Regions from separate parts of the Leuconostoc mesenteroides subsp. mesenteroides ATCC 8293 genome, predicted to be linked through region 2. Evidence: predicted binding sites of a transcription regulator. Region 2 holds the regulator's gene; the other holds the start of a gene.
The links. Region 2 encodes LexA, which represses DNA repair genes until DNA is damaged. Its sites were predicted from a motif close to CNAACANNTGTTNG; they were not measured.
Positions count from the first base shown of each region.

Region 1: a site for LexA is predicted at 2,522-2,535, ahead of recA (recombinase RecA). Genes of this name have one in related genera too.

Region 1 is NC_008531.1:549,675-557,517, reverse strand. Features, by position in the region: gene LEUM_RS02865 (phosphate ABC transporter substrate-binding protein) at 1-281, opposite strand, end outside; gene LEUM_RS02860 (response regulator transcription factor) at 522-1,214, opposite strand; gene recA (recombinase RecA) at 1,297-2,454, opposite strand; gene pgsA (CDP-diacylglycerol--glycerol-3-phosphate 3-phosphatidyltransferase) at 2,594-3,175, opposite strand; gene LEUM_RS02845 (helix-turn-helix domain-containing protein) at 3,186-4,061, opposite strand; gene yfmH (EF-P 5-aminopentanol modification-associated protein YfmH) at 4,076-5,347, opposite strand; gene yfmF (EF-P 5-aminopentanol modification-associated protein YfmF) at 5,349-6,614, opposite strand; gene cls (cardiolipin synthase) at 6,611-7,843, opposite strand, start outside.
Region 2 is NC_008531.1:1,196,840-1,204,682, reverse strand. Features, by position in the region: gene carB (carbamoyl-phosphate synthase large subunit) at 1-2,509, shown strand, start outside; gene pyrF (orotidine-5'-phosphate decarboxylase) at 2,554-3,249, shown strand; gene pyrE (orotate phosphoribosyltransferase) at 3,250-3,882, shown strand; gene lexA (transcriptional repressor LexA) at 3,922-4,560, opposite strand; gene LEUM_RS05875 (YneF family protein) at 4,810-5,046, shown strand; gene LEUM_RS05870 (lysophospholipid acyltransferase family protein) at 5,057-5,695, opposite strand; gene LEUM_RS05865 (tRNA1(Val) (adenine(37)-N6)-methyltransferase) at 5,755-6,519, shown strand; gene LEUM_RS05860 (GIY-YIG nuclease family protein) at 6,516-6,788, shown strand; gene rpsB (30S ribosomal protein S2) at 6,934-7,710, shown strand; gene tsf (translation elongation factor Ts) at 7,820-7,843, shown strand, end outside.

The sequences.
Region 1 (7,843 bases), 650 kb from region 2:
TGTGCTGATCCATCAGATACTTGACTTAACCCGGCACCCGATCCACCACCTTGCACTGTAATTGTTACATTAGGATTTTTCTCTTGGAATGACTTAGCAACTTGCTCTGCTAAAGGCTGTAATGCTGTTGATCCTAACGATAACACTTTTCCACTAACATTAGAAGATGACGTCGTACTTGTTTTATTATCGCTGGACTTATCATTAGCAGAAGTATACAAGGCTATTCCAGCCGCAATGACCACTATACCACCAATAATTCCTACAATCTTTTTGTTCATGAAGATTTCTCCCTTAGAAATATGTAGTGAAACAAGGTTGTAGTAGAGGCTCTTGGGTGCCGCTCCTTGTTTACAACTTATATATTACGGGAGTTATGTTATGAAACACGCCACAATTTGGTCGCATTCTTGTAAATGCGTGTAAAGAAAAATTTACAAAAACAAAAATGGCTCACCTCCGACGCTATGTCTACAGTTTGCCATTTACTATAATAACGCCACATATGTCTTATGAAAACACTAATTCGTCATAGTATATCCAAATCCGCGAACTGTTTTCAATATTTTAGGCGCCTTTGGATTTGACTCAATCTTATCTCGTAAGTTACTGATATGCATATCTACCATACGGCTTTCGCCAGTATATTCATATCCCCACACAGCCGTCAAAATTGTTTCACGATCAATTACACGTCCCAATCGCTGTGCAAAATATAATAATAAATCATATTCCCGTGGCGTTAAGGACAAAACAATATTTTCTTTCATAACTGTTTTTTTGCTATCATTGATGAGCAAATCTTGTATAGAAATAACCATTTCGTCCGTTTTGTTGGTATCTGTACTAACTTGTGAACGACGTAATACAGCTTTTAGTCTTGCTACAACTTCTCGAGGGCTGAAAGGCTTAGTGATATAATCATCTGCACCTAATTCTAAGCCAAGCACACGATCAAACTCATCCCCTTTTGCAGTCACCAAAATTATTGGTGTGCTAACTTTATCTTGACGTAACTGCTTTAAAACGGTCATGCCATCCATTTCTGGCAGCATTAGATCCAACAATATTGCATTGAATTGTTGCTCTTTTGCCTTTTGATAAGCGGATAAACCATCCGATGCAACTGTTACTTCGTAACCATTCTGTTGCAAATTGTATTGCAGCAGCGTTGCAATTGCCGTTTCATCATCAACAACAAGTATCTTAGTCATGTCTATCTCCATGCGTTTCTATACTTGCATTGTAACAAAAAAAAGAAAAACGACCTAACGTTTTTCTCAATATTTACGTAATTTATACAATTGGTTCGTCCGTTAAAGAATCATCAGTCGTTGTATCCAAATCCGGCAGATTAATTTGCTCATCAGATTTTTCTGCTTGAGCCTCCGTATTTGAAACGGCAGTACCATTCGCATTAGAATCAATACCATATGCTTGACGCACCTTGACATATAGTTCTTGTCGCAATGCGGCATGCTCAGGATCATCCAAATAGTCTTTAGCTTTCTCACGCCCTTGACCAATTCGTTCACCTTCGTAAGCATACCATGCACCTGCTTTGTCGATAATATCTTGATCAACAGCGAGATCAAGAATTTCACCAGTTTGTGAAATACCATGGCCATACATAATATCAACTTCAGCAACTTTGAATGGTGGAGCCACCTTGTTTTTAACAATTTTAACTTTTGTCAAATTACCAGTGACATCAGTACCGTCTTTAATTTGTGTTGAACGTCTAACTTCTAAACGTACTGTCGAATAAAACTTTAGTGCACGACCACCGGGTGTAGTTTCTGGGTTTCCAAACATTACGCCGACTTTTTCACGAATTTGATTGATGAAAATAGCAATTGTTCCCGTTCGGTTCAGGGTTCCTGCTAACTTACGTAGTGCTTGACTCATTAAACGAGCTTGCAATCCAACGTGCGCATCACCCATTTCACCTTCGATTTCGGCACGAGGTACTAATGCAGCAACTGAGTCAACAACAATCATATCTACGGCACCTGATTGTACCAAAGCATCAGCAATTTCTAATCCCTGTTCGCCTGTATCCGGTTGTGACAAAAGTAATTCGTCTTTTTTAACGCCGAGGGCTTCAGCATATTTAACGTCCAAAGCATTTTCAGCATCAATATAGGCAGCCGTTCCGCCTTGCTTTTGAACTTCAGCAACTGCATGAAGTGCGATGGTTGTTTTACCTGATGATTCTGGACCGTATACTTCAATAATACGCCCCTTGGGATAGCCACCAACACCCAAAGCAACATCAATTTTAACAGAACCAGAAGGGATCGTTTCGATCTGCGTTAGCGCGTTATCTCCTAACGTCATCACTGAACCTTTCCCAAAGTTCTTTTCAATTTTCTTTAGCGCTTCATCTAGCGCGGCTCGACGACCATCTTTCTTTGCTTGATCGTCTTTTTTAGTCGTTTTCTTTGCTACCATTGCGGCTAACTCCTTTTATCTTACTTGATTAGTGTACCTTTTTCGCGAGTCAAAAGCAAGTGCTTTTCGAACATTTGTTCGTTTCTGTTTGCTTTCTTCTTGATTATACGAAAAAAGCGCTAAAAGCGCTTTTAGTTCCTTACATACCATCAGAAAAGACATTTCTATTTTGCCAAAAATAATCGATACCAGAATAAATTGTAAAGATAACAGCAACCCACAATAAGACATCCCCAATAGGAAAATTAATAATGGAAAATGGCGCGTTGTGAATATATAAGAAGAAAATAGCAAACATTTGTGAAAATGTTTTTATCTTTCCTGGCATCTGTGCTGCCAAAACCTTGCCATTGTTTTCAACAATTAGTGTACGTAAACCTGTAACGGCTAACTCTCGAATAACGATAACCGCAGTCATCCAAGCTGGGACAACATTGAAGCTCGTTAAGAAAATCAACGCTGTCATAACCAAAAGTTTGTCAGCCAAAGGATCCGCAAACTTTCCAAAATTGGTAACTAAATGCTGGCTACGAGCTATCTGACCGTCCAAGAAGTCAGTTGCAGAGGCTATTGCAAATACAACAGCGGCAATCAACCAATTAACGGGCATGGTTGCTCCTAAAAAGCTGATATTAGACCAAGCATATGGTACTGTCAGCAATAAAATAAATACTGGAATTAAAATAATTCTGAAAACAGTTAGTTTATTGGGTAAATTCATGATACATCCTTTATTTATTGAGATTAAAAAGCACATTCCAAAATGATGTTGTTGCACCACTTACTTCGACATTTTGTCCATCAACTGTAACTGAAGCATTATTAACATTAGAAAATTGTAGATTAAATGCCGTTGTTCCCGATGGAATTTCTACTGTTTTACTGCCACTAGCCAATGTTTCATTTAGTAAAATGTTACTACTAGCATCATTGACCTTAACTGAAGTACCTGTGTTCTTTGCTGTTATAACAACTGTATGCTTTTTAGTATTTTCATTAGACAAATTATAGATTGTCGTCTGCAAACTTGTATTTGTTTCTGGTGTACCTAAATCAAGTATCGAGGATTCCTCACTGGAACTAGAAGCAGATGACTTCGATGCTGATGATTTACTAGAGGATTTGGAAACCTCAGAAGTAGAAACAGAGATATTACCGCCGTTAGATGTCTGTTGAGAATTGGTTCCTATGTGTGTCAATACAAACCAAATAACTATTAAAGCCACAAGAATCAATAGCCCTAAACCAATTGTTGGCATAGAGTTTGCCAACCGTGATCTTGCTGTTGGGGTATTATCTATCCCAGCACGAACAATACCATCATTATCCCTGTGTGCCCGGCTCAAGTCGCTAGTTCGAGACATAGAAATTGGTTTTGTTTCTCCTAATAACTCATCGGGATGTAACCCAACAGCTAATGCATATTGCCGAATAAAAGCACGAACGTAAAAATCACCAGGTAAAACGCTAAGATTGTTTTCTTCAATAGCTGATAAATACCGGCGTTGGATTTTTGTAATTTCTTGGATATCATCCAATGATAATTGTTTTTCTAAGCGAGCAGCCTTAAGTTGCTCGCCTATTTGATTTGTTAAAGTTTCATTCATAATAGCCCACAAGACTACTTATGCAACACAAATCGTTGCAACGTAGCATTTCGATATATTTTATCCGCTGTTACAAGAATGTCATCAAATGTTAAATCTTGTAACAACTCTATCTTATCAAAAAGATTAGTTCCAAACAAGACATCATCACCTTGCAAAGCCATATTTTCTAAGGAATTCAATTTCTGGATCCCCTCGCCAACTGTAGCTCTTCGTAGTGACTCAAAAGCATTTTGTTGGTTTTCTAAAACATTTTGATAATCGTCAATTTGACTTTGAATTTCTTGCGTCAGAATGTCATAATCGTCCGTTTCCGCAAAAAAACTCACATACTGATAATGTTTTATAATATCAAATGATGTGTTAAATTCTGTATCAATAATACCATGACTATATAAATTCTGATACCAATCTGTTTGCTCGCCAAACAATAAATCATCCAAAATATCAGCAATTAAAATACGTTTGGTTGCTTCTATACCAGCGACCTGATTCTGATCAAGTCGGATACCAAAGGCAACTTTAGGACGCGAAACATTAAAGTAGCGTTCTGATTGTTGTTCTTTTGCTGGTAAATTTTTTTCCTGGAAACGGGTTAACTTTTTAGGACGTAAATCTTTTTTGAATTGATTATCTTTAACAACTGCTAATATTTCTTCAGGATTAAAATGCCCCACAATGTGTAGTGTCAGCTGTGTAGGTTGATAAAATGCAGAATGAATAGCGTATAGTAGTTCAGGTGTGATGGTTGCAATCGTTTCACGGGTTCCAGCGATATCTTTAGCAATTGACGAGTCAGGATATAATGTATTTAACAATCCCATATAGAGTGCCCAATTAGGGTCATCATCATACATTTGTATTTCTTGCCCAATAATTCCTTGTTCTTTTTCTACTGTTTGTTTTGAAAAATAAGGCGTTTGAACAAAATCTAATAAATGTGTTAAGGCTGGTATTAAGTTTTGAGTAGTTGAAAACAGATAACTTGTTTGATAAGCATTGGTAAATGCATTAGCATCAGCCCCCAATTCACCAAATCTTGCGAATGCATCTTCATTTTCTTTTTCAAATAGTTTGTGCTCCAGAAAATGTGCTGTGCCAGCAGGAATCTGAATTGGTTGTGCATCATCGATAGCAAATTTTTGCTCTAACGCACCATAAGCCGTTGTTAACACAGCAAAAGTTTTATGGTAATTAGACTTCGGAACCATCACTATTGACAGACCATTATCTAACGTTTCTGTAATCACATCTTCTTTTAGCTTTAGATAATGTTTTGTTTTCATATTAGACCTCAGGCAATAATATATAACGACTTTGAAGCGATATCTTTTGAGCAGCATTTTGAATATCGTCAGCAGTCACAGACTTAACGCGATCAATCCATTCCTGTTCACTCGTTTCTCTTCTTGTGAGTAATCGAGAAAAAGCAACTTCCATTTGACTTGCAGGTGAGTCACGTTGACTTAAGTAATCACTAATTAAGCTCATCTTAATCGCATCAACTGTTTGATTGTCAAAGTCGCCCTCTTGAACGGCTTTAATTTGTTCTTGTATCATCGTGTCAGTCTGACGCACTTTTGTAGTATCCAAGCCAGCCGCAATAGTTAAAAATCCAGTATCATGTTGCCAACGAGAATAGATGCTATATGCTAGTGACTCCTTCTCGCGCACATTCATAAATAATTTTGATAGTGGCGTACCACCCAACAACGAATTCATGACCATAACAGCAAAACGCTGATCATCAAATGGTTTAACATTTAATTGATAAGCCATGGTAAGCATAGCCTGATTAATCGAAGTTTTATGCTCAACTAATTCACTAAGATGTAATCGAGAGGCTTGCCTATAAAATGGCTCTTTTTCTTCCTTAGCTTGATGTGGCACAATCGGCCACTTCTCTAACAATGAAATAATTTGCTGTTGATTAATATCACCAAGCACAACGATATTCATAGCATCGTCGTTGATCATGTTCTGATAAGCTTGATAAACACCAGATGGATTTAAATGAGCAACAGTCTCTTCATTACCACTAGCGGATACACGCATGCCAGATTTATCATAGGTTATTTCACGAAGTTTAGCCACCGCGTAACGACTTTTATCATCTTTAACGCTGGCAAGTTCATTAATTAGGCTTTGCTGCTCATTGGCAAATACTTGTTCATTGAATGCATGATTCTCCGTCAAAGGATTAAATATCATCTCGCGTAAAAAATCAAAAGCTTCGGTCAGAAGCTGTTTTCCACCCACTATGTAGGTGGGTGCTGGTATTTGCAAAGTAAAGCGTACATGATGCGTTTGACCAATGCGGAAAACATCAGTTTGATATTGGGCACCATACAAATCAATTGTTTTTTGCGCCACTTGTTGTTGTGTTTTATAACGTGCCGAGCTAACAGCAGTCAAATAAGACACTAATGCACGTGCACTAATGTTCTCAGGCTCAACTGCTGTTGAAAAATCAACGGCGATGTGCAATGTTTTAAATTGTGTGGTTGGCAGAATCACAAGATTCGCGCCGTGATTAATAATTGTTTTTTTCATAGTATTGGTGAGAAAAGTCTACTAAACTTTTGCTTAAACTTCATCCAGGCAGACTGTTTCTCAAAATATTCCATTGTTAATTTTGTGGACTTTAATACATCTTGCTCAAATAAATCTTCTAGATCAGCTGCAAAGTCCGGATCATATATAAATGCGTTGCCTTCAAAATTAAGAGAAAATGAACGGATATCCATATTAGCTGACCCGACAGTTGCTACCTCGTTATCAATGATCACAACCTTGCTATGTAAAAAACCACCATCATAGCGGTAAACTGTCGCGCCGAGATCAATTAATTCTTGAGCATAATATTCTGTTGCCCGATAAACTAAAGGATGATCGGGCTGATTAGGTATCATTAATTTCACCTTAACCCCGGATAAAATAGCAACTTCAAGCGTTTCTAACACAGGACCGTCCGGAATGAAATAAGGGGTTTGAATACTTATGCTCTCACGGGCAGAAGAAAACATTCTCATGTAACCTTGTTTGATCTGCTTCATATCGTCATCAGGACCACTGGAAACAATTTGAACCATAGACTTCCCTGGTAACGAGAAGTTTTCAGGGAAGTACTTTGTCGTCTGGGTCAATAACTCTCTACCTTCAGCGGTGGCGTTCCAATCCATTAAAAATCGACTTTGCAATGATAATACTGCATCCCCAATAATTCGAGTATGAGTATCACGCCAATAACCAAATTTTTTAGATTCACCAATATATTGATCACCGACATTAAATCCGCCGATGTATCCAATTTTACCATCAATAATAGCAATTTTACGGTGATTTCTGAAGTTGAAGCGCAAAGTTAGTAGCTGAAAGCGTCGCATTAAGAACGGTACAGCAACACCCCCAGCTGCACGTAATTGTCTATACATTTTAGGATGTTGTCCATGAGAACCAAACTGATCGTAAATAACGCGAACTTCAACACCTTCACCAGCTTTTTCAGTTAATAGGTCAACTAGCTGATGTCCTATTTTATCATCAAAAATAGAAAAATATTCTAAATGAATATGTTCCTTTGCAGCCCTAATATCTGAGAATAATTTATCAAACTTTTTTTGTCCATCACTAAAAATTGTAATTTTATTACCACGTGTCAAAACTGCGCGATCAGATGATAAAAATAATTTCAACAATTCTGTTGCACTGTATGGAATAGGAAGTAAGTTCTCAATATCTTGTAACTGTTTTTTTTGATTTAAAGCAATCTGATCTAAACC
Region 2 (7,843 bases):
TAATGACAACGCATTGGTTGTTGCTTCAATGGAAAACTTTGATCCAGTTGGTATTCATACTGGAGACTCGATTGTGACTGCACCAGTTCAAACATTATCTGATCGCGAAGTTCAAATGATGCGTGATGCAGCGTTAAAAATTATTCGTGCATTGAAAATCGAGGGTGGTGTCAATATTCAAATGGCACTTGATCCTGATTCATACAAATATTATATTATTGAAGTCAATCCACGTGTCAGTCGTTCTTCAGCGTTAGCTTCAAAGGCGACTGGATATCCGATTGCCAAAATGGCTGCAAAAATTGCCGTTGGCTTAACACTTGATGAGATCATCAATCCAGTAACTGGCACGACAAAGGCAGAGTTTGAACCAGCATTAGATTATGTTGTGTTTAAAATTCCACGCTGGCCATTTGACAAATTTTCAACAGCAGATCGTCGCCTAGGCACGCAAATGAAGGCAACTGGTGAAGTGATGGCTATCGGTCGCAATATGGAAGAAGCCATGTTAAAGGCTGTTCGCTCACTAGAGATTGGGGCTATTGGTTTAGATGATATAACCTATAAGGATCTTTCAGATGATGAACTGCTAGCAGCATTAATGCCTGCTCGAGATGATCGTTTGTTTATGATTGCTGATTTATTGCGCCGAGGTGTTTCAATTGAAACTATTCATGATAAAACACTAATCAATGAATTCTTCTTGGATAAAGTATTGCATGTTATCGAAATTGAGCAAGACCTTGCCAGCCATGTTGGAGATATTGATCAGTTGCAATATGCTAAAAAGAATGGGTTTGCTGACGAAACAATTGCTAAAATCTGGGGCAAGACAGCTGCTGATATTAGAACACTACGCAAAGATAAAAAAATTAAGCCAGTTTATAAAATGGTTGATACTGTTGCGGCAGAATTTGAATCGGCAACACCGTATTATTATGCAACCTATGAACAGGAAAATGAATCGATTATTAGTACAAAAAAATCGGTACTTGTACTAGGTTCTGGACCGATTCGCATCGGGCAGGGTGTTGAATTTGATTATGCAACTGTTCATGCTGTTAAGGCTATTCAACGGGCTGGATATGAAGCGATTATTATGAATTCTAATCCAGAAACCGTTTCAACGGATTTCTCTATCTCAGATAAATTGTATTTTGAACCACTTACCTTGGAAGATGTTCTCAATGTGATTGATTTAGAGAATCCAGTCGGTGTGGTGGTGCAATTCGGCGGACAAACTGCAATTAATTTAGCTCAACCTTTGTTAGACAATGGCGTAAACATTTTAGGAACCTCTGTAGAGGATCTAAATCGTGCCGAAGATCGTGAAGCATTTGATCAGGTCATAAAAGAACTTGCTTTACCACAACCTGTTGGTAAAACAGCAACCACAGTAGACTGTGCATTAGCAGCTGCACAATCCATTGGATATCCTGTATTGATTCGTCCTTCATACGTTTTGGGTGGTCGAGCAATGGAAATTGTTTCTTCTGACGATGAACTCCAGGACTACATGCAGCGTGCGGTCAAGGTTTCAAATGATCATCCGGTATTGATTGATTCGTACTTAGTGGGACAAGAAGCAGAAGTAGATGTTTTGTCAGATGGTGAAACAGCTGTAATCCCCGGTATTATGGAACATATTGAACGGGCGGGGGTCCATTCAGGGGATTCTATGTCAGTTTACCCACCACAATACTTGTCACAAAAGGTTCAAGATGAAATGGTGCAAGCCTCTATTAATTTGGCTAAAGCTATGAACACAATAGGGTTGATGAACGTGCAGTTTGTTATCCATGAAAATACGGCATATGTTATCGAAGTAAATCCACGTGCATCACGTACAGTACCGTTCATATCGAAAGTCACGCATCTTCCGCTCGCTCAATTAGCAACAAGAGTTATGTTAGGTGAAAAATTGTCAGAAATGGGATTTGAGACGGGACTTGTTCCTAACGATGATATGGTGCACGTTAAAGCACCAATATTCTCGTTCACAAAGTTGCCCGATGTTGATTCTTTGCTCGGCCCAGAAATGAAGTCTACTGGTGAAGTCATGGGGTCAGATATTAACCTGTCCAAGGCGTTGTATAAGGCCTTTATTGCTTCTAACATTAAAGTACCACGTTACGGCAATGTCTTATTCACAGTTGCTGATGATGACAAAGAAGAGGCGCTCGAATTAGCAAAGAGATTCAATGATTTGGGATTTGCTTTGTTTGCAACTGCCGGTACGGGTGCTTACTTGTCAGACAATGACTTGCCTGTGGAAGTACTCGATAAAATTTCGGAATCAGATAATAATGCGGTTGCAGCACTGCGTCAACAAAAAGTGCAGGTTGTTATTAACACAACTCAAGCAGATGACCGTGCTGAAAGCGATGGCCGCTTGATTAGAAATGCTGCGATTGAAAATGCCGTGCCTTTGTTTACTGCCTTAGACACAGTTAGTGCCTTCTTAGAAGTATTAGAGTCGCGCAGTTTTACAGTGAAAGAAATGCACTAAACTTTTTCAAATAAGCTTCGGCTTATGTACATAGGAGGATCATAATGACAGAACAGCCAGTTTTTATTGCTTTGGACTTTCCTGATGCAACTACTACTTACAAATTTTTGAAGCCTTTTTCAGATTTAGTAGAAAAGCCAGCATTGAAAGTTGGTATGGAACTTTTTTATCGTACGGGACCAGAGTTCATCACAGAACTACGTGCATTGGGCTATACGATTTTCTTAGATTTAAAACTTTACGATATTCCAAACACTGTTGGTCGTGCAGTCGCTAATATATCAAAACTAGATGTACAATATTTAACTCTGCATGCAGCTGGAGGGAAAAAAATGCTAGAAGCAGCTGTTGCCAATAAAAGTGAAGCGTTAAAATTACTTGCAGTGACGCAGCTAACTTCTTTTTCTGAAGCTGAGATACAAGAGATACAATTAACCACAGCAACTATTGAAGAAAGTGTTGCACATTTGGCTGAGCTTGCTTACTCGGTGGGCATAGACGGGACAATTAGTTCACCCTTAGAGGCTGGTTTAATTAAGTCACACACGAATGATCGATTTTTACGTATCACACCTGGTATTCGTTTAGCTGGTGATGAAGCTGGAGATCAAGTGCGTGTAACTACGCCAGCGGAAGCCAAGAAATTGAATTCAACTGGATTAGTTGTTGGTCGATCAATTACACAATCGACCAACCCAGTGGCTGCATATCAATGTGTTGTCAATGAATGGAGAAAATAAATGACAGACTATAAACAACAAGTAGCTAATGATTTACTTGAAATTGGTGCCGTAAAATTTTCGCCAGAAGAACCTTTCACGTGGGCCTCGGGTATTAAGAGTCCAATATATACAGATAATCGGATGACCATTGGTTTCCCTTCGGTACGTCAAAATATATACAAAGGGCTGTCTGAACTAATAAAAAAAGAATATAGTGACGTTGAGATTATTGGTGGAGTGGCTACTGCAGGTATTCCACATTCAGCTTGGGTAGCTGAAGAATTAAATAAACCAATGGTCTATGTACGTTCAAAACCCAAAGATCACGGGGCAGGTCGTCAAACGGAAGGTGCATTGGTAAAAAATCGTAAAGTCGTTCTGATTGATGATTTGATATCAACAGGTGGGTCTGTGTTGGCCGCAGTAAATGCGGTGCGTAAGGAGGGAGCAAGTGTCCTTGGTGTTGTTTCCATATTTTCTTATGAATTACCAGCTGGTAAAAAAAATTTTGCTGAAGCAGGACTAACATTTAACTCACTGACAACATATTCACAACTAATTGAAACAGCCGTTAAGCGTGGGGATCTCGATAAATCACAAGTTGAAACCTTACAAAACTGGAAGGAAAATCCAAATGCTTGGCAAGCATAATAAAAAGGCTCATCAGAGATGAGCCTTTTTATTTGGTTTTTAATAAATAGCGTCGCGATACAGTCCGATTACTTTTCCTAAAATAGAGACTTTTTGCAAAATAATTGGCGCCATGCTGTTATTTTCAGGTTGTAAGCGATAATGATCGGCTTCACGGAAAAAACGCTTAACTGTCGCTTCATTGTTATCATTCATTGCGACAACAACATCACCATTATCAGCATTCTCTTGCTTACGTACGATAACTTTGTCTCCATCTAGAATGCCAATGTTAACCATTGAATCACCATGAACATTAAGCATGAATAGGTCACCATCAAATTGCATTAAATTATCTGGGATAGGGAAAAATTCAGTTGCTTCTTCTTCTACTGCCAAAATTGGTGTACCCGCTGTAACCATTCCAAGTACCGGAATTTTTCCGGGTGTGGTTGAAATCCCAAGCATCTCTAAACCAATATCGGTTACTTCAATCGCACGAGCTCTTGGTTTAGAAGCATCTTTTAAAAGATAACCTTTTTTTACCAGACGTTCGATGTGACCGTGAATAGTTGAAGAAGATGATAATCCAACAGCTTCACCAATTTCTCGGACGGTTGGTGGGTAACCATTTTCTGATTGTGCTTCATGAATAAATCGAAGCACTTGAATTTGTTTGCTTTCTTGTGTAATTGCCATGATGGGTTTCCTACTTGTTAAATTTACTATCATCAGTATAACGGAAAAACACGAACAAATCAAACGTTTGTTCGTTATTTTTTTAAAAATTCAACCTAATATTAAATAAATAATAAAAAATTCGTGTTATTTATTTTTATAACGAACAAAATGGTTCATATTGAAAACGTTAACTCTGCAAGTTATTATAGCACGCCTTTGCTGGCTGTGCTATAATAATTATCAGACATTTTAGTAAGGAGAATATGCATGATTAGCACATGGCTAGCAATTTTGATTGCAGTGTTAACTTTAATTATTGGTTTGGTCGGTGGCTTTTTCTTGGCACGTAACTCAATGAAGAGTTATCTTGCAAAAAACCCACCTATTTCAGAAGAAATGATGAAATCAATGATGATGTCAATGGGACAAAAACCATCTCAAAAGAAATTGAACCAAATGATGGCTCAGATGAAGCAACAAAGTGCCAATTCGCAAAAAAAATAAGCCAATCGGCTTATTTTTTTTCTGAACGTTTTGGATCTACATATTTCCAAGTTGGGTCAATCTCAGCATCTAATTCTTGGAAAGCTGCTTGCATCTGCTCAGTATATTTAGCAATATTTTCCTTGTTCAATCGGTCTTTACGATCAATAATAATTGGCTCACCAAAATTAACTGTGGTATTATTACGTTTGAAAAGTTGACTGAACTTTACAGGGCCTTGATATACAGCTGGTACGATTGCCTTTCCAGCCATTCGTGCAATTAGAATGGAACCTGATTTTAAATCATCACTGTGTCTAGAACCAGAAGGAAACATTATTAAAGAGCGCTTGCCATCTTTTAATTCGCGTACAGGTATTTTGATGACGCTTGGGCCAACATTTTCACGATCAACTGGGAATGCGCCGGCTGATTTGATTAACCATGCAAGTGGCTTGAATTTAAATAATTCAATTTTTGCCATGAAAATAAAGTGTTTTGGGTAGGCTGCCACAGCATACCATACTGGATCCCACCAAGTGCGGTGTGGACCAACTAGCACATAGTTATCGTTTTGGGGTATTCTGTCGCGATTCATGTATTTAATGCGGCCAGTAACTGCCCATATTAAAGCAACAGCAATGCCGCGTAAAAAATCATAGAATTTCATATTTATTTACCTCATAAATTAATCATTTCAATTTTACAGATAAACAGAAAGAAACGCAAATGACACAACCATTTCTTAAAGCAAATGAACGTATTGATGGACTTCCATCACAAAATATTAATATCATCCAGAATCCAGACATGTTTTCATATTCCTTAGACGCGATTTTATTAGCACATTTTGCTGATGTAAAAGGAAAAGGTAAAGGGTTATCTGTTGATTTGGGATCAGGTACTGGCGCGGTTGGGCTTTTTTACGCTCCAAAAGTGACTGGGGAAATAAAGTTAGTCGAGATACAACCAGAATTAGCTGAAATGGCACAACGTAGCATTGAACTGAACAATTTACATGAACGTGTTTCAGTCGTTCAGGCTGACATGAAAGATATATTTAATGAAATTAAACCTGGCTCTGTTGAAACTATTCTGACTAATCCACCTTATTTTCCCTTAACTGAGACTACCAAGACTAATATAGATAAACATTATGAAATTGCGCGCCACGAGTTGATGATTAACTTACCTGAACTGGCCCAAATTGCCAATAAACTGCTGAAAAATAATGGTAAGGTCTATATGGTACACCGGCCGGAAAGGCTAGCAGATATATTTGCAGCGTTTGCTGCACGAAAGCTTATGATTAAAAGAGTTCAATTTGTTTATGGAAAGGCAAACCGCGAAGCCAATATGGTTTTAATAGAAGCCATTAAATCTGGCCGACCAGGTGGCGTGCGCATTATGCCACCCCTTATCGCCTATACTGATGACAATGACTATACATCAGAGGTTCACGACATCCTTTATGGTAAAGCGTGGCATGAATGAAGTATTATTATTTTTATGTTTTATATACAGCGGATGGTTATTTTTATGGTGGATTCACGGATAACGTACAACGTCGTCTAGCGACACATGAGTCTGGTAAAGGGGCTAAGTTTACCCGCGTAAAGTCGCGGCATCCATTAAAATTGATTCACTATGAAGAGTTCCAGACAAAGAGCGAAGCGTTAAAAGCAGAGGCAAATTTTAAGAAATTAACACGAATTAACAAGGAAAAGTATTTATTAGTACACCACGTAATCAAAATTTGGTAATATGCTTGTCAAGGAACCAAAAATAATGTAAAATGTAATATGTTGTGAAAAGCAGCAAATACACACGATAAATGAGAACACGTAGGTGCAGAAATGTCAGCGTGAACAACGAATTTGTCGGCGGAAAAACCTAGGAGGCCATATCATGGCAGTTATTTCAATGAAAGAACTCCTCGAAGCAGGAGTACACTTCGGTCACCAAACACGTCGTTGGGACCCAAAGATGGACGAATATATCTTTACAGAACGTAATGGTATTCACATCATCGATTTACAAAAGACAGTTAAGTTAGTTGACGAAGCTTATAACTTTATTCGTAACGCTTCTACTGATGGCGCTAACGTATTATTCGTTGGTACAAAGAAACAAGCTTCTGATGCGATTGCTGAAGAAGCAACACGTGCTGGCCAATACTATATCAACCATCGTTGGTTGGGTGGTACATTGACAAACTGGAACACTATCAAGACACGTATCCAACGTTTGAAGGATTTGCAAACAATGGCCGAAGACGGTACATTTGAGCAATTGCCTAAAAAAGAAGTTGTTTTGTTGAACAAGCAACGTGAAAAGTTGGAAAAGTTCTTAGGTGGTATTCAAGACATGCCTGGCTTGCCAGATGTATTGTTTGTTGTTGATCCAAAGAAGGAAGAAATTGCCGTCAAGGAAGCAAACATGTTGAATATCCCAGTTGTAGCTATGATCGATACAAATGCTAACCCAGATGTAGTCGATGTTAAGATTCCTGCTAACGATGATGCTATTCGTGCCGTACGTTTGATCACATCAAAGATTGCCGATGCTGTTATTGAAGGTCGTCAAGGCCAAGATTCAGCACCTGAAGATGCATTCGTTGAAGGTGACGAAAACACAGAATCAATCGAAGAAATTGCTAACATCGTTGAAGAAGGCAATAACTAATTAATTTTATTCTATAAATACCGTTCCTAGCGGACCTGTTCGGGACGCGGAATGGTATTTTAATATGTTATAATAAAAATACATTAAACTATTTTAGAGGAGCACTATAATGGCAATTACTGCTGCACAAGTA